One region of the Paramagnetospirillum magnetotacticum MS-1 genome, then DNA from elsewhere that is predicted to be linked to it. Evidence: predicted binding sites of a transcription regulator. Region 1 holds the regulator's gene; the other holds the start of a gene.

Region 1 (10,344 bases):
CGAGGGCAGGGTGCGAGGCCTGGGCTTCAATCCCACCGCCTACAAACTGGTGGCCTTCACCATCGCGGGCGCCCTGGCCGGGTTGGCCGGATTCCTGGCCGCCACCCAATATGGCTTCGTCAGTCCCGCCATGCTGGGTTGGCATCAGTCGGGCCATGTGCTGGTCATGGTCATCCTGGGCGGCATGGGCACCCTGTTCGGTCCCGTCCTGGGAGCCTTCATCCTGGAACTGGCCCATTTCGGTCTGGAAGCGGTGACCGAGCACTGGCTGCTACCCATGGGCGCGCTGGTCATCGCCATTGTCCTCGCCCTGCCCAAGGGCGTGGCGGGCCTGCTTTTGCAGTGGTGTGGAACGAGTGAGGCCTTGGCCGAGCGCGGCGCCAATGAGGCGCCCGAAGCGCAGCGGAGGAGCCAAGGGAGCGAGAGCGACCGCCCGGCGCTTGAGGGACAAACAGAACCGGCCAAGAAAGGGGAGGGCGAGCCATGAGCGTCTCTCCCTTCCTTTTCGAGACCAAGGGCCTGACCAAGTCCTTCGGCGGCCTGATCGCGGTCAATGCGGTCTCCATCGGCTTCAAGGAATGCGAGGCCCACGCCATCATCGGTCCTAACGGTGCGGGCAAGAGCACCTTCGTCAACCTGCTGACCGGGCATCTCCCCGCCTCGGGCGGCCATGTGATGTACAAGGGCTCGGACATCACCCGCTTGCCCGCCCACAAAGTGGCGCGGCTGGGCATCGGGCGGTCGTACCAGAAGACCAATATCTTCCCCAGCTTCACCTGCTTCGAGAATTGCCGTCTGGCGGCGCAGTCGCTGCTGCCCCATTCCATGCGCTTCCTGCGCCCCGCCGCCGCCTATCGCGAGGTGTCCGCCCGGGCGTCCGAGGCCCTGGAGCGGGCCGGGCTGGCGTCCAGGGCGGGGCGCATGGCGGGGACCATGTCCTATGGCGAGCAGCGTCAGTTGGAGATCGCCATGGTTCTGGCCACCGCGCCCCAGGTTCTGGTCCTCGACGAGCCCCTGGCTGGCATGGGCAAGGAGGAATCCGAGGGCATGGTCCGTCTGCTGCAGGATCTGGCCCGCAGCTATACCCTGATCCTCATCGAACACGACATGGACGCGGTCTTCGCCATCGCCAAGGTGCTGTCGGTGATGGTCAACGGCACCTTGCTGGAAAGCGGGCCCTTGGACCAGATCCGCGCCAGCAAGGCAGTGCAGGACGCCTATCTCGGCGACGGGGCGGAGGCCTATTGATGGAACTCTTCCTCGAGGCTTCCGGCCTGCACACCTATTACGGCGCCAGTCATATCCTGCATGGCGTGGATTTCCGCGTCGGCGAGGGCGAAACTCTGGCGCTGATGGGCCGCAACGGCATGGGAAAGTCCACGCTGCTGAAAAGCCTGCTGGGCATCGTCACTCCCCGCCAGGGTAAGGTTTCGGTCCGGGGCAAGGATGTGACCGGCCAGGAGACCTCGGCCATCATCCGCCGTGGCATCGCCTATGTCCCCGAAGGACGCGGCATGTTCCATAACCTCACCGTGCGCGAGCATCTTGTGATGGCGGCGCGCAAGGGCGTGGACGGGCGGGACGACTGGACCTATGAGCGGGTGCTGGAGACCTTTCCCCGTCTGGCCGAGCGTCTGGACAATCTGGGCACCCATCTGTCGGGTGGCGAACAGCAGATGCTGTCCATCGGCCGCGCGCTCATGACCAATCCCCATCTGCTGATCCTGGACGAGGCCACCGAGGGCTTAGCCCCGCTCATCCGCCGCGAAATCTGGCGGGTGGTGCGCCATGTCAAGGAAACCGGCATCGCCACCATCGTGGTGGACAAGAATGTGGGGGTCCTCTTGGACCTCGCCGACCGTCATGTCATCCTCGTCAAGGGCGAGGTGGTGTTCGATGGCGGCCCACAGCAACTGAAAAGCGATTCGAGCATACTCGAACGGCATATCGGATTGTGACCGACAAAGCAGTCGCAAAATGATTGAGAGGAAGGAGAATACGTCATGACGTCCCCCAATGCCTCGTCCGAGCATGCGCTCGACATTCCGCGCGATTATAACGCCGCCACCTGGTTCATCGACCGCCACATCAAGGACGGTCGGGCCGACAAGGTGGCCTTCGTCGATGCGGATGGCAGCCACACCTATGGCCAGTTGGCCGAGAAGGTGAACCGGGCGGGCAATGCGCTCAAAGGTCTGGGCCTGCACATGGAGAACCGCATCGCCATGATCATGCTCGACACCGTGGATTTTCCCTCGGTGTTCTGGGGCGCCATCAAGGCGGGGATTGTCCCCATTCCGCTGAACACCTTGCTGACCACCGGCGATTACGGCTACATGCTGTCGGACTCCCGCGCCCGCGTCCTGGTGATCAGCGAGGAGCTGTTCGACAAGGTCGAGCCCATCCTGCCTGATCTGCCCACGCTGGAACATGTGATCATCTCGGGCAAGAACGGCCATGGCCACAGGCTGCTCTCCGACCTGATGGCGGCCGCCGAGCCCAAGCTCAAGACCGCCGAGACCACCCGCGATGATGTGGCCTTCTGGCTTTACTCCTCGGGTTCCACCGGCGCGCCCAAGGGCGCCGTTCACCTCCAGCGCGACCTGCCCGCCACCGCCGTTCATTACGGCCAGCAGGTCCTGGGCATCCGCGAGGACGACGTCACCTTCTCGGCGGCCAAGCTGTTCTTTGCCTATGGCCTGGGCAACGGCATGACCTTCTCGCTGCATGTGGGCGCCACTTCGGTGCTGCTGAAGGATCGTCCCACCCCCGAAGCGGTGATGAAGATCCTCAAAGATCATCAGCCCACCATCTTCTACGGCGTGCCCACCCTGTACGGCACCATCCTGGCCGATCCGCAGTACAAGCGCGAAACCTCGTCCACCCGCCTGCGCGCCTGCGTCTCGGCGGGCGAAGCCTTGCCCGAGGATGTGGGCCGCCGCTGGGAGGAACGCTTCGGCGCCGCCATTCTCGACGGTCTGGGTTCTACTGAAATGCTGCACATCTTCCTGTCCAATCGCCATGGCGAGGTCCGCTACGGCACGTCGGGCAAGCCGGTGCCGGGCTACGATCTCAAGATCTGCACCGATGACGGGCACGAAGTTCCTCAGGGCGAGATGGGTGAACTGGTGGTGCGCGGTCCCAGCTCGGCGGTGGCCTATTGGAACCAGCGCGAAAAGTCGCTCAAGACCTTCCGTGGCGAATGGACCCATACGGGTGACAAATACTACGTGGATGAAGACGGCTATTACCGCTATGCCGGTCGTGGCGACGACATGCTGAAGGTCGGCGGCATCTGGGTCTCGCCCTTCGAGGTGGAGGCCGCGCTTATCTCCCACGAAATGGTTCTGGAAGCCGCCGTGGTCGGCGAGGCCGACGCCGAAGGCCTGGTCAAGCCCAAGGCCTTCGTGGTCCTGGCGCCCGGCGAGACCGGCTCGGAAGTCCTGAAGGAACAGCTTCAGGCCTATGTCAAAGCCAAGCTGGCGCCCTACAAATACCCCCGCTGGATCGAATTCGTCGAGGCGCTTCCCAAGACCGCCACCGGCAAGATCCAGCGCTTCAAACTGCGGGGCAGCTTGGCGCAGATGTAGGGAGCCGCCTAACGTTTAAGGTCTTTGTGGGCTCCGCCCACACCCGCAAAGGGCCTTGGGCCCTTTGATCCCCTTCATCGGAATGGGGTCCAGGGACTAAGTCCCTGGCGGGTGCAGGGCCGGGCCCTGCAGTTAACGCCGGGGAGGCTCGGTCCTTAGCCCTATCGACATTCCCGGCGCCCCGGCTCACACTGAGCGCTCGTTAATCATGGTCGGGGGCTTTCCATGCGTAAGCTGCTTATTGGTGCCGGTGTTGTGGTGACGGTGATCATCGGGGCGGCGGTGTTCCTGCTGTCGTCGCTGGACTCCATCGTCAAGAAGGTGATCGAGGATGTGGGCTCCCAGGTGACCGGGGTGAAGGTTTCCGTCGGCGCGGTGAAAATCTCGCTGTCCGAGGGCAAGGGCTCCATCGCGGGCCTGACGGTCGCCAATCCGCCCGGTTTCTCGTCGGATCCCGCCATCCGGCTGGGCGAGATCGCCCTGGCGCTCGATACCGGTTCGCTCAACAAGAACCCCATCGTGGTCAAGGACATCACCGTGGCCTCGCCCTTCGTGGCCTATGAGATGGCCTCAGGCGGCAGCAATATCGACGCCATTCAGAAGAACGTGAAGGCCTTCACCGCCAAGCATGGCGGCAGCGATGCCAAGGCCGAACCCGCCAAGACTGCTTCCAAGGACGAAGAAAAGAAGCTGGTCATTGAGCGTCTGGCCATCACCGGCGGTCAGGTCAAGTTGGCGGCGGGCGGCATTCCCGGCGCCGAGGGCACGGCCAAGCTGGGCGATATCGTGCTGACCAATATCGGCAAGGATTCGGGCGGCGCTTCTTCCGCCCAGGTGGCCCAGAAGGTCATGGATTCCCTGGTCAATGGCGCGCTGAAATCCGCCACCAGCTTCGGTAATCTGCTGGGTGGGGTCGGCGACAAGGCCAAGGCCCTGGTTCCCGGCGACGCGGCCGGTGCGGTCAAGGGCCTGTTCGGGAAGTAGGATCGGCTGAAGAAAAGGCCCCCCGGATCGCATGGTCCGGGGGGCTTTGCTTTGAAGATGAAAGAAAAGGCCGCGGAGTGCTGCCCTGCACCCGCCGGGGACCTGTCGCGTCGTGTCTTTTTAGTCTGCCCGACTTGAGGCTGTACCACTTTGCCTCGTCGTCCCGGGCTCGACCCGGGACCCAGGAGTCGCGAGCAGTAACGCTTGATGTTGCTCCCCCTGGATCCCGGCTCAAGGCCGGGATGACGGTGAAATGGTGTTGATTCAGCTTGCTTCAGACAAGCTCTAAGTCCCTCGACCCATTCCCAATAATCCAAGGGGATCAAAGGGCCTTGGGCCCTTTGCGGGCGTGGGCGGAGCCCACAGAAACTACCCCAGCACGACCTGATTGGCGCCGCGCAGGCGGGACAGGGAATTGCCCAGACGGGACCATTCCTCGAATCTGCGCCTTGCGTCGGCCTCGGCCTGGCGGCGCGAGACGCGGCCCAGATAGGTGACGCTCATCTCGGCGCGGCCGTCCTGGGCCGGATTGCCATCGGCGGTGAAGCCGAAGCGAAGGGGGCGAAAGCTTCCCATTTCAGTAGCTCCGAAGCAGGCCGACGAGGCGGCCCTGGACCTTGACCCGGTCGGGGGGCAGGACGCGGGTCTCATAGGCCTTGTTGGCGGGTTCCAGGGCGACCGAGGTGCCCTTGCGGCGCAGGCGCTTCAGCGTCACCTCGGTGTCGTCCACCAGGGCGACCACGATGGTTCCCGTTTCGGCGCTGTCGCAGGAGCGGATGACCACGGTGTCGCCGTCATTGATGCCAGCCTCGATCATGGAATCGCCCTCGACGGTGAGCGCGTAGTGATTGCCGCTGCCCAGCATGGAGGCGGGGATGTCGATGCTGCGGGAGTGATCGCTCAGCGCCTCGATGGCGGTACCGGCAGCGATCTTGCCGTAAAGCGGCAGGCTGACCGAGTCCGACGGCACGGCCACCGGCGCGCCCACCAATTGCTGGCTGGCGAAGCCGCCCTTGATCACATTGGGGGCAAAGGCCTTTGCGGGTGGCGGCAGGGTCTGGTCATGGCGGTTTTCCGGCAGGCGGACCACTTCCAGGGCGCGGGCGCGGTGGGCGAGGCGGCGGATGAAGCCGCGTTCCTCCAACCCGGTGATCAGGCGATGGATGCCCGACTTGGACTTGAGGTCCAGTGCGTCCTTCATCTCGTCGAAGGAGGGGGAAATTCCGGTGGCGCGAAGCCGTTCGTCGATGAACATCAACAATTCATATTGCTTGCGGGTCAGCATCGCGGTTTTCCCCCTTCCGTGAGTCTGTTCCGGGAACAAAGAACAAACCATCTGCTTTTGTTCTATTCGCGTTCCTCCTGATGGTCAAGGGGAATTTGCACGGATGATTCCGTTTTGTTTCCCTAAGAGCCTGGGGAACTCAGAGAACGGCGGGCAGCGGAATGACCTGCACCATGTCGCCCATCTGGGCGGTGGGGGCATGGGGGGGGCGCACCACCAGACAGGTGGCCCGCGCCAATCCCGAGATGACGGCGCTGTCTTGCTGTTCGAAGGGCAGGGCCACCACCAGACCGTCATCGGTGCGTTCCAGGGTGCCGCGCATGAATTCCATGCGGGCGTCATTGGGCGGCAGATCGCGGCCCAGCAGGGCATTGATGGCCTGGGTGACGGTGGACCGCCCGGTCAGTGCCCGGATGGCGGGCTCGAGGAAGATGATGGCGCAGACCATGGACGAGACCGGATTGCCCGGCAGGCCGAGAACGGGAATGCCCTTCATGTCGCCGAACATCAGCGGCTTTCCCGGCCGCATGGCCACCTGATAGAAGCCGAGATTCATGCCCGCGCTCTTCAGCGCGTCCTGCACCAGATCATAGTCGCCCACCGAGGCGCCGCCCGTGGTGACCAGCATATCGGCGCCCGCCGCCGCCTTGATCATGGTGTCCAGCGAATCCCGGGTGTCCTTGGCGATGCCCAGATGGATGGCCTCGGCGCCCAGCGCGGTGACCATGGCGGCCAGACCGGGGCCGTTACTGCCGACGATCTGGGAGGGGCCGGGCTGATCACCGGGCAGGACGATCTCGTCACCGGTGGACAGGATGGCGATACGGGGCTTGCGGCGCACCAGCAGGTTGGGAATGTTCATGGCCGCCGCCAGACCGACGGTGCGCCCGCCCATGACCGTTCCCGCCGGAATCAGCATGTCGCCAGCCGCGAAGTCGAGACCGGCGGGGCGCACATGGCGGCCCGCAGGAGCGGAGGTCAGGATCTCGATGCGCTCGGCGTCCCGGCGGGTGTTCTCCTGCATGATGACGGCGTCGGCGCCTTTAGGCACCGGGGCGCCTGTGAAGATGCGGATGCATTGTCCAGGCCCCACCGTTCCGGTGAAGGCGGCTCCGGCGGCGGATTGGCCGATCATCTGGAGGGTATGAGGAACCTGGGCCAGATCCTCGGCCCGGACCGCATAACCGTCCATGGCCGAGACCGCCACCGGCGGATGAGAAACGCGCGCCGTCAGGTCCTCGGCCAGGATGCGGCCCGTGGCCTGGGACAGGGAAATCACCTCGGTGCCCACCGGCTTGATGCCGGTCAGCAGGGTTTCGCGCGCCACCTCGACGGAGATCATTCCTTGGCCTCGTAGATGCCTGATTTGCCGCCCGATTTGTGAATCAGGCGGATATTCTCGATGCGCATGGATTTATCCACCGCCTTGCACATGTCGTAGACGGTGAGCGCCGCCACCGAGACGGCGGTCAGCGCCTCCATCTCAACCCCGGTGCGTCCTACCAGCTTGCAGGTGGCTTCGATATGGACGGCCGAGGCGTCGGTATCAAGGCTGAGCTCGACGCCGACCGAGGACAGTGCCAGCGGGTGGCAGAGCGGAATCAGGTCGGGGGTGCGCTTGGCGCCCATGATCCCGGCCAGTTGGGCGACGCTCAGTACATCGCCCTTCTTCATGCCGCGCGCCGCGATCAGGGCCAGGGTTTCAGGCGCCATGACCACCGAGCCACGCGCCACCGCCACACGGGCGGTTTCCGCCTTGGCCGAGACATCGACCATGACGGCATTGCCGTCCGGGTCGAAATGGGTGAGGCCATCCTTGGTCGTGGGGGCGCCCATCAGGTGGCCGGACCCGCGCCAGCCAGCAAGATCTTGACCGCCTGTTCCACATCGGGGCGACGCATCAGGGCCTCGCCGATCAGGAAACGCCGGACACCCACGGCGGCCATGCGGCGCAGATCGCCAGGACCTTCCAGGCCGCTTTCCGAGACGACGATCTTGCCCTCGGGGATCAGAGGGACCAGACGCTCGGTGGTGGCCAGATCGGTCTTCATGATCTTGAGGTCGCGGTTATTGATGCCGATCAGCGGGGATTTGAGCTTCAAGGCCCGCTCCAGCTCGGCCTCGTTATGGACCTCGATCAGCACATCCATGCCGTAGCCGAGCGCGATGTCTTCCATCTGGCTGAGCTCGGCATCGGTCAGCGAGGCGACGATCAGCAAGACGCAATCGGCGCCCAGCGCGCGGGCTTCGACGATCTGGTAGGGATCGACCATGAAGTCCTTGCGCAACACCGGGATGTCGCAGGCCGAGCGCGCGGCGCCCAGATCGGCGTCGGTGCCTTGAAAGAACTTCTGATCGGTCAGCACCGACAGGCAGGCGGCCCCGCCGCGCTGATAGGCGCGCGCCAGGAATTCCGGCTTGAAGTCGGCGCGGATCACACCGGCCGAGGGCGAGGCCTTCTTGATCTCGGTGATCAGGCCCCAGCCGATTTCGGCGACCTTGCGGTCCAGGGAAGCGGCGAAACCGCGTGGCGGCGCCTGATCCTGGGCGCGCTTCAGCAGTTCCTGGATGGGGCGTCGGCTCTTCTGTTCGGCAACCTGTTTGCGTTTTTCGGCGCAGATGCGGTCGAGGATGGTGGGGGTGGCGTTCATGGTGTCAGGCCGTCCGGTTGGTGATGGCGATCATGCGGTCAAGCACGGCTTCGGCCTCGCCCCGATCGATGGCCTGTTCCGCCGCGCGCGCACCCTCGCTCAAGCTGCCGACCTTTCCGGCCACCACCAGGGCGGCGGCGGAATTTAGCACGACGATATCGCGATAGGCTCCCTGTTCCCCTTTGAGGAGGCCTTTGAGCGCGGCGGCATTGGTGGCGGAATCTCCGCCCTTCAGATCGGCGGCGGCGGCGCGCTTGAGCCCCACCTCCTCCGGCGTCACGGTGAAGAGGCGGACCTCTCCCCCTTTGAACTCGGCCACCTTGGTGGGGCCGGTGGTGGTCAGTTCGTCCAGGCCGTCGCTGCCGTGCACCACCCAGGCATGCTCGGCGCCCAGGCGGCCCAGCACACGGGCCAGCGGCTCGACCCAGCGCTCGGCGAAGACGCCCACCACCTGACGGGTGGTTCCGGCCGGATTGGACAGCGGCCCCAGCAGGTTGAAGATGGTGCGGGTCCCCAATTCTCCCCGCGCACCGGCCACATGGCGCATGGCGTTGTGGTGGCGCGGCGCCATCAGGAAGCCGACCTTGTTCTCCCACAGGGTTTCGCGCACCAAAGCGAAATCGGCGTCGATATTGACGCCCAAAGCGGTCAGCACATCCGAGGCGCCCGATTTGGACGACACCGCCCGGTTGCCGTGCTTGGCCACGGGCACGCCGCAGGCGGCGACCACGAAGGAGGCGGCGGTGGAGATGTTGTAGGTCCCGGCCTCGTCGCCGCCCGTGCCGACGATGTCCACGGCGCCGGGCGGTGCTTCGATCTTCAGGGCCTTGGCCCGCATGATGCGCGCCGCCCCGGTGATCTCCTCCACCGTCTCGCCCCTGACCCGCAGCCCCATGAGCAACCCGCCGATCTGGGCCGGGGTGGCGTCGCCCGACATGATGATTTCGAAGACTTCCTCGGCCTGGGTTTCGGACAGGCTGGCGCCGACGGCGATGCGGCCCAGGATTTCCTTCATCAGGGCAAGGGTAACGGGGGCGGTACTCATCAGGCGGCCTGTCCGGTTCGGGTCGTGGTGAAGTCGATGAAATTGCGCAGCATGGCGTGGCCGTGCTCGGTCTCGATGCTTTCGGGATGGAACTGGACGCCCCAGATGGGCAGTTCCTTATGGGTCAGACCCATGACCAGCCCGTCACCCGCCCAGGCCGAGACCTGCAGGCAGTCGGGGAAGCTTTCCCTCTCCACCACCAGCGAGTGGTAGCGGGTGGCGCGGAACGGGCTGGGCAGGCCCTTGAACACGCCGGTGTCGTTATGGGTGATGGTATCGACCTTGCCATGCATGGGCTTGGGTGCGCGCACCACCTTGCCGCCGAAGGCCTGGCCGATGGCCTGATGGCCCAGGCAGACCCCGAACAGCGGGATGATGCCGGCGGCGCGCTTGATGAGATCCAGGCAGATGCCAGCCCGGTCGGGGTCGCAGGGACCGGGCGAAATGACGATGCCCTGGGGCCGCAGGGCCAGGACCTGATCGACGGTGAGCGCGTCGTTGCGCTTGACCACCACCTCGGCCCCCAGCTCGCCCAGGTAGTGCCAGAGGTTGTAGGTGAAGCTGTCGTAATTATCGATCAGAAGAAACATCGGCGTCACGCCTGCAAGAAATCCAGGCCGGAAGAATGCAGAGGCGGCTTCGGCGCGTCAAGCTTGGCACACGCCGTTTGACGGATTCCACGGGCAGGGTAGCATGATGGCGAAATACAAAGGCCGGGGTGCCATGCTCGATACCATTCTTTTGCTGGCGGGAGAAGCCGAACGCCCGGTTCTGGCCGACAGGCTGCGC
Region 2 (10,344 bases), on a different contig from region 1:
GTCTCCACCTACCAGTCGGTGTCGGGCGCCGGTAAGGAAGGCATGGACGAACTTTACGACCAGACAAAGGGCATTCTGGTCCATGACGCCATCAAGCCGCAGAAGTTTCCCAAGCAGATCGCCTTCAACCTGATTCCTCAGATCGACGTCTTCATGGATGACGGCTCGACCAAGGAAGAGTGGAAGATGGTGGTGGAGACCGCCAAGATCCTCGATCCCGATATCTCGGTGACCGCGACTTGCGTGCGCGTGCCGGTCTTCGTCAGCCATTCGGAATCCATCAATGTGGAATTCGAGCGCCCCGTCAGCGTGGCCGAGGCCACCAAGGCCCTGCGCGAGGCCGAGGGCGTGGTGGTGATGGATACCCGCGAGCCGGGCGGCTATATCACGCCGCTCGACACCACCGGCGAAGACCCGGTCTATATCAGCCGCATCCGCAAGGACCCGACGGTCAAGAACGGCCTGAACTTCTGGTGCGTGGCCGACAACCTGCGTAAGGGCGCGGCCTTGAACGCCGTGCAGATCGCCGAGGTTCTCATCCGCGATTACCTGAAGAAGTAATTCCCTTCAGGTCCTGGTTTTGCGACGGCCACTCCTGCGAAGGGGTGGCCGTTTGCCGTTTCAGGCCCGGCGGTCTATCCTGTTTTTCATGAGTGACGCCTGCGCATCCCCCCTGGAGATTCGGATCGAGGGCCTGACCAAGGCCTTCGACGGGCACGAGGTGCTGTGTGGCGTGGATCTCGAAATCACCGCCGGGGCTTTCATCGCCGTGGTGGGGGGATCGGGGTGCGGCAAGAGCGTGTTGCTCAATCATATTCTTGGCCTGATGCAGCCCGATTCCGGTCGGGTCCTGGTCGCCGATCCTGACCGTGGCGACGGAACCTTGCTCGACCTTGCCGCCCTGGACGCTGACCGCATGGCCGATATCCATGTGCATTGGGGCGTGGTGTTTCAGCGCAACGCCCTGTTCTCCGGCACGGTTCTCGACAATATCGGCTTGTGGCTGGAAGAAATCGGCCATCAAAGCGAAGACGCGATCGCGGCCACGGCTGGCCGGGTGCTGGCGGCGGTGGGCCTGCCCTCCTCGCCGGATTTTCTGGCCGAGCGGGTGGAAGCCCTTTCGGGTGGCATGGCCAAGCGCATCGCCATCGCCCGCGCCCTGGCCATGGAGCCGCGTTGCCTGTTCTTCGACGAGCCGACCACCGGTCTCGACCCCGTAACCGCCTCGCAGATTCAGGACCTGCTGCAATCCACTCATGTGGATGACCGCGATGGGCGGGCGCGCACCACCATCGTGGTCACCCATGACAAGGATCTGCTCTGCCGGTTGCGGCCCAGAGTGGTGATGCTGCATCAGGGCCGCGTGTCCTTCGATGGTCCGTTCGAGGCCTTCGAATCCTCACGCTCGCCCATCATCCGTCCCTATTTTGAATTGATGCCCGTGTTGCATCAAAGAGGTCCTTCCTGATGGCGGCCCATCTGCCCACCTTGCGGCAATTGCGCTATCTGGTGGCTCTGGCCGAGCATCGCCATTTCGGTCGGGCCGCCGAGGCCTGCTTTGCGACCCAAAGCACTTTGTCGGCTGGTTTGCAGGAACTGGAAAGCCTGTTGGGCGCCACTTTGGTGGAGCGGACCAAGCGCAAGGTGCTGATGACGCCCTTGGGCGAAGAGGTGGTGGCCCGTGCCCGTGACCTTCTGCGCGGTGCAGAGGATTTGGCCGATCTGGCACGGGCACATGGCAAACCACTCTGTGGGCGTTTGCGGTTGGGGGTCATTCCCACCATCGCTCCCTTCCTGCTGCCCCGCGCCCTGTCCGGTCTGCGCGCCCAGTATCCCGATCTCAGGCTGGAACTGCGCGAGGATCTTACCGCGCGGCTCTTGGATCGGCTGGTCGCTGGCGAACTCGACGCCGCCGTTCTGGCGCTTCCCTATGATGCGCCCGAGATGGAGATGGCGGCCCTGGCGACGGATCCTTTCGTTCTGGCCTGTCCACCCACCCATCCCCTGGCCGAGCGTGAGATGGTAAGCGGCGCCGATCTGGCCCAGGTGGATCTGTTGCTGCTGGAAGAGGGGCATTGCTTGCGCGAGCATGCTCTGGCTGCCTGTTCCCTGCCTGCCCCCAGGAGGGGAGAGGGCGTGATGGGTACCAGTCTTGGCACCCTGGTGCAGATGGTGGCCTCGGGCATGGGGGTCACCTTGTTGCCACGTCTTGCGGTCGAGGCCGGGATTCTGGCCGGAACAGATCTGGTGACCCGCCCCCTGGCCATGGGCGGTTCTCGTCTCTTGGGTTTGGCCTGGCGTAGATCCAGTGCCAGAAAAGACGAATACCGTCTTCTGGGCCAGGTTCTTTTCCAGATTGACAGGCCATGACGGATCCCGCCTTTTTGGCTTTCGCGATGTTCGAGTGAGTGAGGTTGATATGTCCATTCTGCCCCGGTTGATGAAGGCATATAAGGACCAGGGACTGATGCCGCTGACCGGTTATTCACCAGCGCATTTCGGCGGTTTTCCGGATGCTCACTTCACTTGCTTTATCAATCCTGACAAGACGATCGTGGGCGTTATGGGGCTTGCCTTGCAGGAGCTGATGTTCATGGAGCCCTTGGGTGCCATGTTGTCGCCCAAGAATATTCTGGTGATTGGTAATGCTCTTGGGTGGAGCACGATTGCTTTGGGCATGATTTTTCCGCACGCGCGTATCGTCTCCATTGATCCTAATCAGGACGGTAACGCCCTTACCAACCGGATTGCCCGGGCGTGTGGGCTTAATATCAAAGCTGAAGCAGGATTCTCCCCAGGGGATGTTGAACTCATGGCCGTCAGACATCTGGGTGGGAAGGTGGATCTTTTCCTTATCGATGCCATCCACAGTAATGAGGCTGTAATCGTTGATTTTAGCGCGTGCAGGACGGTGGCCGCAGAGGATGCCGTTTATATTTTCCACGATGTGATTAATTGCGGCCTCGTGGATGCCATCAATCATATTCGCAGGTCGAGCGGGTTGACCACCCAGGTCCTGACCCGCACACCCTCGGGCATGGCCGTTGCCTATGGCACCGTGCCTCAAGAGGTTGCCGAATATGTGGCTTGTTTCACCGATGATAATCTCAATGCGTATCGGGCCTATCGTACCGCAGCCATGGAAGCCCATGGCAAACTGGCCACAGCAACCAGTTTGGACCCGTTGGGCGAACATATCGCAAAGTTGTAGGAGGTTGGGCGCTGGACCGACGGATCTAGAGCGATGAACGTCAAATCTGGCGCACACCGCGATTAGCCGCCATTGAAGGCGGCGGCCAAGCGGCCGGAAGGCCGGGCTAATATCAAATCCCGGTGATCGGAACCGATCACCGGGATCGCCCTCATTCGGCGGACAGGCGCTGCGCGCCTTTACCTTCCGCGCCATAAGGCGCGCGGCCCCTTGGGCCTATCCAAATCCCGATGAGTCCTGCTTATCGAGATTTGGCGTAAGGCAGAGGGACAAACATCAAACAGACCATCGTGCGTCATGTTTGACGCGCGATGGTCTAATTGCCTGACAAAAGTGCTCTCAGCACTCGGGCCACCCGCATTGCCGCGGGTGGCCCTGTGGTTTTCGCACCCGCGAGGGTTATTCCTCGACCGGCGTGCCGTCCAGGTCGCCGGGACCGGCGGCCAGGGCCTCGGAGATGAGGCCGGCATTCTGGCGGATGGCGCCTTCGATCTCGGCGGCCATGGCCGGATTGTCGCGCAGGAACTGCTTGGCGTTCTCGCGGCCCTGGCCGATGCGGGTGGAGTTGTAGGAGAACCAGGCCCCCGATTTCTCCACCACATTGGCCTTGACGCCCAGATCGATGAGCTCGCCCATCTTGGAGATGCCTTCGCCATACATGATGTCGAAGTCCACCACCTTGAACGGCGGAGCCAGCTTGTTCTTCACCACCTTGACGCGGGTCTGGTTGCCCACGACCTCGTCCCTGTCCTTGATGGCGCCGACCCGGCGGATCTCCATGCGCACCGAGGCGTAGAACTTGAGCGCGTTGCCGCCGGTGGTGGTCTCGGGATTGCCGAACATCACGCCGATCTTCATGCGGATCTGGTTGATGAAGATGACGATGGTTTTGGACTTGGATACCGAACCGGTCAGCTTGCGCAGCGCCTGGCTCATCAGGCGGGCGTGCAGGCCCATATGGTTGTCGCCCATCTCGCCTTCCAGCTCGGCGCGGGGCACCAATGCGGCCACCGAATCCACCACCAGAACGTCCACGGCGCCGGAGCGTACCAGGGTGTCGGCGATTTCCAGGGCCTGCTCGCCAGCGTCGGGCTGGCTGATCAGCAGCTCGTCCAGGGCGACGCCCAGCTTACGGGCATAGGAGGGGTCAAGCGCGTGTTCGGCATCGACGAAGGCGCAGGTGCCGCCCTTCTTCTGCGCCTCGGCGATGATGTGCAGCGCCAGGGTGGTCTTGCCCGAGCTTTCCGGGCCATAGACCTCGATGATACGGCCGCGCGGAACGCCGCCGATGCCGAGCGCCACATCAAGGCCCAGGGATCCGGTGGAGACCACTTCGGTCTCGACCACCTGATCCTTGCCGCCCAGCTTCATGATGGAGCCCTTGCCGAATGCCCGCTCGATCTGGCTGACGGCAGCTTCCAAAGCCTTCTGTCTATCCATGGTATCCTTGTCCACGAGACGCAATGCAGCCTGAGACATGGCCGTTCCCCTTCATCTATCCCGAACCGGGCGGTTCCGCAATGAGGAATACCGTACACGAACGAGAGGAGAACGCAAGGGGAATTGTTCGCGTTTGTTCTAATTCGGTTCTGGCGTCGTCGCCCGAGGGTAAGAGGGTGAGGGGCGGGGTCCAGGGGCCCTTGCCCCTGGCTGGGGTGCGCGGGCGCCTCTGCTGTTCCACCCTGACGTCACCCCTCGTCCATCACCTGTTTCACCGCCCCCGCCAATTGCTTCAGCGAGAAGGGTTTAGGCAGGAAGTGGATTCCGGCATCGGGGTCGATGCCGTCGCGGGCGACGTCTTCGGAATAGCCGGAGATGAGGATCACCTTGATGGCGGGGCGTTCCATACGGACAAAGCGGGCCAGCGTCACGCCGTCCATGCCGGGCATGACCACGTCGGAGATGAGGACTTCGATGGGCTCGCCGCCGTTCAGGACCTCCATGGCCTGTTCGCCGGATCGGGCTTCGATGACGGTATAGCCTTTGTTCCTGAGGGCGCGGGCACCGAACAGGCGGACGGCGTCCTCGTCTTCCACCAGTAAAATGGTTCCCGAGCCGGTAAGGTCGGTTCCGACGGCTTCCGATTGCACCGGTGCGCGTTTGGTCTCGGCGGCCGGGTCGGCGTCGATGCGGGGCAGATAGATGGAGAAGATGGTGCCCTGGCCGGGCTCTGACTCCACGAAGATGAAGCCATCGGTCTGGCGCACGATGCCATAGACGGTGGACAGGCCCAGGCCAGTTCCGGCGCCCACTTCCTTGGTGGAGAAGAAGGGCTCGAAGATGCGGGCCAGGTTTTCCTTGCCGATGCCGGTGCCGGTATCGGCCACCTCGATCTGCACATAGTCTCCGGCGGGCATCAGTTCGGGGCCGCGCTGGACGGGCTGGTCCACATGGACGGTGTTGGTGCGGATGGTCAGCGCGCCGCCGCCCGGCATGGCGTCCCTGGCATTGACGGCGAGGTTGATGATGACCTGATCGAACTGGCCGGGATCCACGCGCACCAGGCCTAGGGCGCGGCCATGGACCATGCGCAGTTCGATGGTCTCGCCCAGCAGGCGGCGCAGCAGGTTGGAGAGCTCCGCCAGGGCGTCGGTGACGTTGAGCAGGCGGGGCTGCAGCGCCTGCCGGCGCGAAAAGGCCAGCAATTGGCGCACCAGGGAGGCGGCGCGGTTGGCGTTCTGCTTGACCTGCATGATATCGGCGAAGCTGGGATCGCCCGCGCCGTGGCGCTGCAGCAGCAGGTCGCAAAAGCCGATCATGGCGGTCAGCAGATTATTGAAATCATGGGCCACGCCGCCGGCCAACTGCCCCATGGCCTGCATCTTCTGGCTCTGGGCGAACTGCATTTCCAGGTTGCGTTGCTCGGTGGCGTCGATGAAGTGGATGACCAGACCGGAAATCTCGCCGTCTTCGTGGCTGGGGCTGACGAAAAGCTGGGCGATGAGGTTGCGCCGCCCTTTCAGGCGCACTTCCAGATGAGTGCCGGGGGTAGAGCCCGCGATCACCTTGCCCAATTGCTCGGAAGCCGCCGCGCGGTTCTCCTCGGCCACCACGTCAATGACGGGGCGCCCGATCATGTCGTCGCGGTCGATGCCCAGCATGGCCTGAAGCGCCAGATTGCACGCCCCCACGCCGCCGTCCAGATCCACCAGGGCGATGCCCACGGGCGCGTCGTCGAACAGCCAGCGGAAGCGGCGCTCGGCGGCGCGCAGCGCCTTTTCCCATTGCTGTTCCGGCACCAGATCGCGCACGACGACGGAGCGGGTGAACATCTCGCCGCCCTCGTCGAAGACCGAATGGGCGACCAGGGCCTGGAACACCTCGCCCGAGCGGCCGCGCAGGCGCAACTCGGCCCGTTCCTCTTCCGGGTTGGGGACGATTCCGAAGACATCAGCCAGATTGTGGCCGACGATCTCGTCGCCGCTCTTGCCCAGCCATTCGGCCAGACGCTGGTTGACATAACGCACCGTGCCATCGGCATCGGCCGAGTAGCAGCCCACCGGCAGCAGGTCGACGAAGTCGGACAGAAGCTCGTTTTCGCGCCGCAAGGTCTCTTCGATGGCGCGGCGGGCGCTGACATCCTCGGCGATCCAGGCCACGGCCTGGGGCGTGCCCGCCGGGCGGACCTCCAGGGTGAACCATTCGCGTCCGCCCCCCGCCGAGACCAGACTGACCTCGGTGCGCCGGGGCGCGCCCACGGACGCCGCGGCGTCGAGACGCTCCATCTCGGCCAGGGCGCGGTCGTCATCGGCGGCCAGGGATTTGAGCGGGGCCAGGGGATCGGAGGCCGGTCCCAGCAGGCGGCGCGCCGCCTGATTGCGGTAAAGCTCGGCACCAATGCTGGCGACCACCAGAACCGCGCGGCTTTCCGAATCCAGCGCTCCGGCCAGGATTGCGGCATCTCCGGCCGGGCGGCGCGCGCCGAGCAGCAGTTTCCCCCCAGACAACGCCGCCACCAGGGCGGCCGCCGCGATGGCTGGCCAGCCAGCCTCGGCCACGCCCAGCACGGCGGTTCCGGCCACCGAGGCGGCCAGGCAGAGAACCAGCGGAGAGGCAATGGCGTCAGTGCGCAAGTTCACCCTTCAGCTTCATGACGTAACCGATGATTTCCGCCACGGTCTTGTAGTGTTCGGGCGGGATTTCCTCGTCCAGTTCCACCGTGGCGTAAAGCGCGCGGGCGAGCGGCGGATTCTCGACGATGGGCACTTCATTCTCGGTGGCCAGATCGCGGATGCGTTTGGCGATCAGATCCACGCCCTTGGCCACCAGGACGGGCGCGCCCATGGAATCCTGGTCGTATTGCAGCGCCACCGCGTAGTGAGTCGGGTTGGTCACCACTACGCTGGCCTTGGGCACGGCGGCCATCATGCGCTGGCGGGCGCGCTGCATGCGCAATGCGCGCAGGCGGCCCTTGATCATGGGGTCGCCTTCGGTCTGCTTGTGCTCGTCCTTGATCTCCTGCTTGGTCATCTTCATCTGCTGATTGAAGGCCCAACGCTGGTAGAACCAGTCGGCGGCGGCCAGCACGAAGACCATCAGCACCACGATCATGATCATGGCGATCACCTGATGGCGCATATAGTCCAGCACGGCCATCAGGTCCAGCGCCGCTAGTCCGGCGTATTCGCTCATATGCGATTTCAGCACCAGGAAGATGACGAAGCCGATGGCGCTGACCTTGAACAGCGACTTGGCGAATTCGACCAGATTGCGGCCCGAGAAGATACGCGTGATGCCCTTCATGGGGCTCAGCTTGGAAAAATCCATGGTCAGCTTGTCGGGCAGGAACATCAGGCCGCTTTGCCCCATGGCCGAGACCAGGGCCAGAACCACCAGCATCATCATGGGCAAGACCAGAATCTTGAGCATATCCATGGTGATCATGCTCAGCAGATTCCCCACATCCGATTGTTCCATGGGGAAGGCGTGGGGATGCTCGATGAAGGGGAGCAGCAGGCGGCCCATGTCGCGGGCCATATAGGGAGCAAACAGGGTGATGATGACCAGGGCGCCCACCAGGCTGGCCCACATCTTCACTTCCTGGGAGGTGGGAATGTTGCCCTGCTCGCGGGCCTGGCTCAGTTTTCGGTCTGTTGGTTCTTCTGTTTTGTCGTCTGAGTCTTCGGCCATGCTCTCACCTCGGCTGGACGTAGGGCATCAGGCCTGATTCGAAGAAGCGCAGGAACAATGAGATCACCAGGGGTATGGTCACCATGAACAGCCACATTCCCACCATCACCTGCACCGGCATGGCGACGAAGAACACCTGCAACTGAGGCACCAGCCGCGACAGAAGGCCGAGGCCAGTGTAGAACACCAGACCGAACACCACCAGCGGCGCGGCGAACTGGGTTCCCACCTTGAAGGTGTCGGTGGCCAGATGGCCCAGAGTCTCGGCGTAATCGCCAAATTGCAGGGGCTGGCCCGGAGGGAACAGGGCATAGGATTCATAGGCCGCCTGGAACATCAGATGATGCAGATCGGTGGCGAACACCGCCACCAGACCGATATTGGACAAGAATCCGGTCAGCAACTGGCTCTGCTGCTGGGAGATGGGGTCGAAAGAGAAGGCGTTGGTCAGACCCGTCTGATAGCCGATCATGGAGCCCGCCATGTTCAGGGTCGACATGATGAACATGACCACCGTGCCGATATAGGCGCCGACCACCGCCTCGCCGAACACCGACAGCAGCATGCCGCCCACGCTCTTGGGCACGGCCGGGAAGACCGGGGCCACCACCGGCATGATCACGAAGGCTACCGCCAGGGCCAGCAGCAGGCGGATGCGGGTCGACACCAGTGATCCGCCCAGGCCGGGAAACAGCATCAAAGCCGCGCCGATGCGGGTGAACACCAGAAAGAAGCGGAAGATATCGAGCTGGAGAAGGTCGGTCAGCACGTCAACCGCCGCCGGCGACGACGCGGTCCATGACCAGTCTCCAGAACTCGGTCAGCGAATGCAGCATGAAGGGCAGGAACAAGATCATGGAGGCGAAGACCAAGAGCATCTTCGGCACGAAGGTCAGGGTCTGTTCCTGAATCTGGGTCAGGGTCTGGAAGATGGAGATGATCAGGCCCACCACCAGACCGGTCAGCAGGGTGGGCGCCGCCACCTTCAGCATGACCATGATGGTCTCGCGCGCCACATCGATGAGTTCGGGCTCGGTCATCCGGGGCCGCCCCGCTCAGATGGGCATGCGCAGGATTTCGTTATAGGCGTTGATCACCTTGTCGCGGACATTGACCACGGTTTCCAGGGTCATTTCCGCATTGGCCACGGCGGCCACCACTTCGCGGATATCGGCCTTGCCGGCGATGGCGGACATGGAGGCCTTTTCCGCCGATTTGGCATCGCCCACCGCCACCTTGGCGGCGTCCTTCAGCACGCTGGCGAAGTCGGTGCCATTGCCCTCGGTCTCACTGGTCTTGCCCACCGATTCGAAGGGATTGGCGGCGGACTTGTAGGCGGAGATGGCGTCGGTGAGGCGGGAGGTCATGGCGGTAAATCCTAAGTCTAGCGCAGCATATCGATGGTGCGCGACAACAGCGAGCGCGAAGCGTTGATGACGTTCATATTGGCCTCGTAGCTGCGCTGGGCCTCGCGCATGTCCATCATCTCGATCAGCGGATTGACGTTTGGGGCCAGGACATAGCCGTCGCGGTCGGCGGCGGGATGCTTGGGATCGTAGCGGCGCTGGAACTCAGACGAATCGGCGCGCACCTTGTCCACCTTGACCAGGCTGGTGCCGGTGGCGCGGTCCAGTTCGTTCTTGAAGGTCATCACCTTGCGGCGATAAGGCAGCCCCTCGGGGGTCTGGGCCAAAGAGTCGGAATTGGCGAGATTCTCCGAGATCAGGCGCAGACGCTGGGACTGCACCTTCATGCCGGAGATGGCGATGGTTGTACTTTTGCTCAGTTCGTCCATGGCTGTCTCTTCCGCTTACCGGCTGCCCGAGGCGGTTTTGATCATCTTCTGGTACTTCTGGAACAGCGCGGCGGCGGCGTTGTACTTGGAATTGGCATCGCCCAGCTTGGCCATCTGCTCTTCCAGAATGACGGCGTTGCCGTCGGGTGTGGATTCGTAGGTCCGGCGCTGGGTGACCGCCTTGAAGGGGCTGGGCGTCACCTCGGGC

Evidence for each region. The regulator LexA, encoded in region 1, represses DNA repair genes until DNA is damaged. The targets are predictions, from matches to a motif close to ATGTTCTANTTTGGTTC.
Region 2: the regulator LexA is predicted to act here: its motif matches at 4,785-4,801, upstream of recA (recombinase RecA).

Annotation. Positions count from the first base shown of each region.
Region 1 covers NZ_JXSL01000024.1:49,297-59,640, reverse strand. The annotation lists gene CCC_RS07005 (branched-chain amino acid ABC transporter permease) at 1-487, shown strand, start outside; gene CCC_RS07000 (ABC transporter ATP-binding protein) at 484-1,248, shown strand; gene CCC_RS06995 (ABC transporter ATP-binding protein) at 1,248-1,958, shown strand; gene CCC_RS06990 (benzoate-CoA ligase family protein) at 2,004-3,590, shown strand; gene CCC_RS06985 (AsmA family protein) at 3,816-4,574, shown strand; gene CCC_RS06980 (hypothetical protein) at 4,944-5,150, opposite strand; gene lexA (transcriptional repressor LexA) at 5,152-5,859, opposite strand; gene CCC_RS06970 (molybdopterin molybdotransferase MoeA) at 5,999-7,201, opposite strand; gene moaC (cyclic pyranopterin monophosphate synthase MoaC) at 7,198-7,695, opposite strand; gene trpC (indole-3-glycerol phosphate synthase TrpC) at 7,695-8,510, opposite strand; gene trpD (anthranilate phosphoribosyltransferase) at 8,515-9,555, opposite strand; gene CCC_RS06950 (anthranilate synthase component II) at 9,555-10,145, opposite strand; gene CCC_RS06945 (formyltransferase family protein) at 10,279-10,344, shown strand, end outside.
Region 2 covers NZ_JXSL01000030.1:326,500-336,843, reverse strand. The annotation lists gene CCC_RS14120 (aspartate-semialdehyde dehydrogenase) at 1-561, shown strand, start outside; gene CCC_RS14115 (ABC transporter ATP-binding protein) at 650-1,468, shown strand; gene CCC_RS14110 (hydrogen peroxide-inducible genes activator) at 1,468-2,370, shown strand; gene CCC_RS14105 (class I SAM-dependent methyltransferase) at 2,420-3,211, shown strand; gene recA (recombinase RecA) at 3,611-4,690, opposite strand; gene CCC_RS14095 (PAS domain-containing protein) at 4,900-7,284, opposite strand; gene flhB (flagellar biosynthesis protein FlhB) at 7,274-8,341, opposite strand; gene fliR (flagellar biosynthetic protein FliR) at 8,346-9,110, opposite strand; gene fliQ (flagellar biosynthesis protein FliQ) at 9,112-9,381, opposite strand; gene CCC_RS14075 (flagellar hook-basal body complex protein FliE) at 9,397-9,708, opposite strand; gene flgC (flagellar basal body rod protein FlgC) at 9,726-10,136, opposite strand; gene flgB (flagellar basal body rod protein FlgB) at 10,152-10,344, opposite strand, start outside.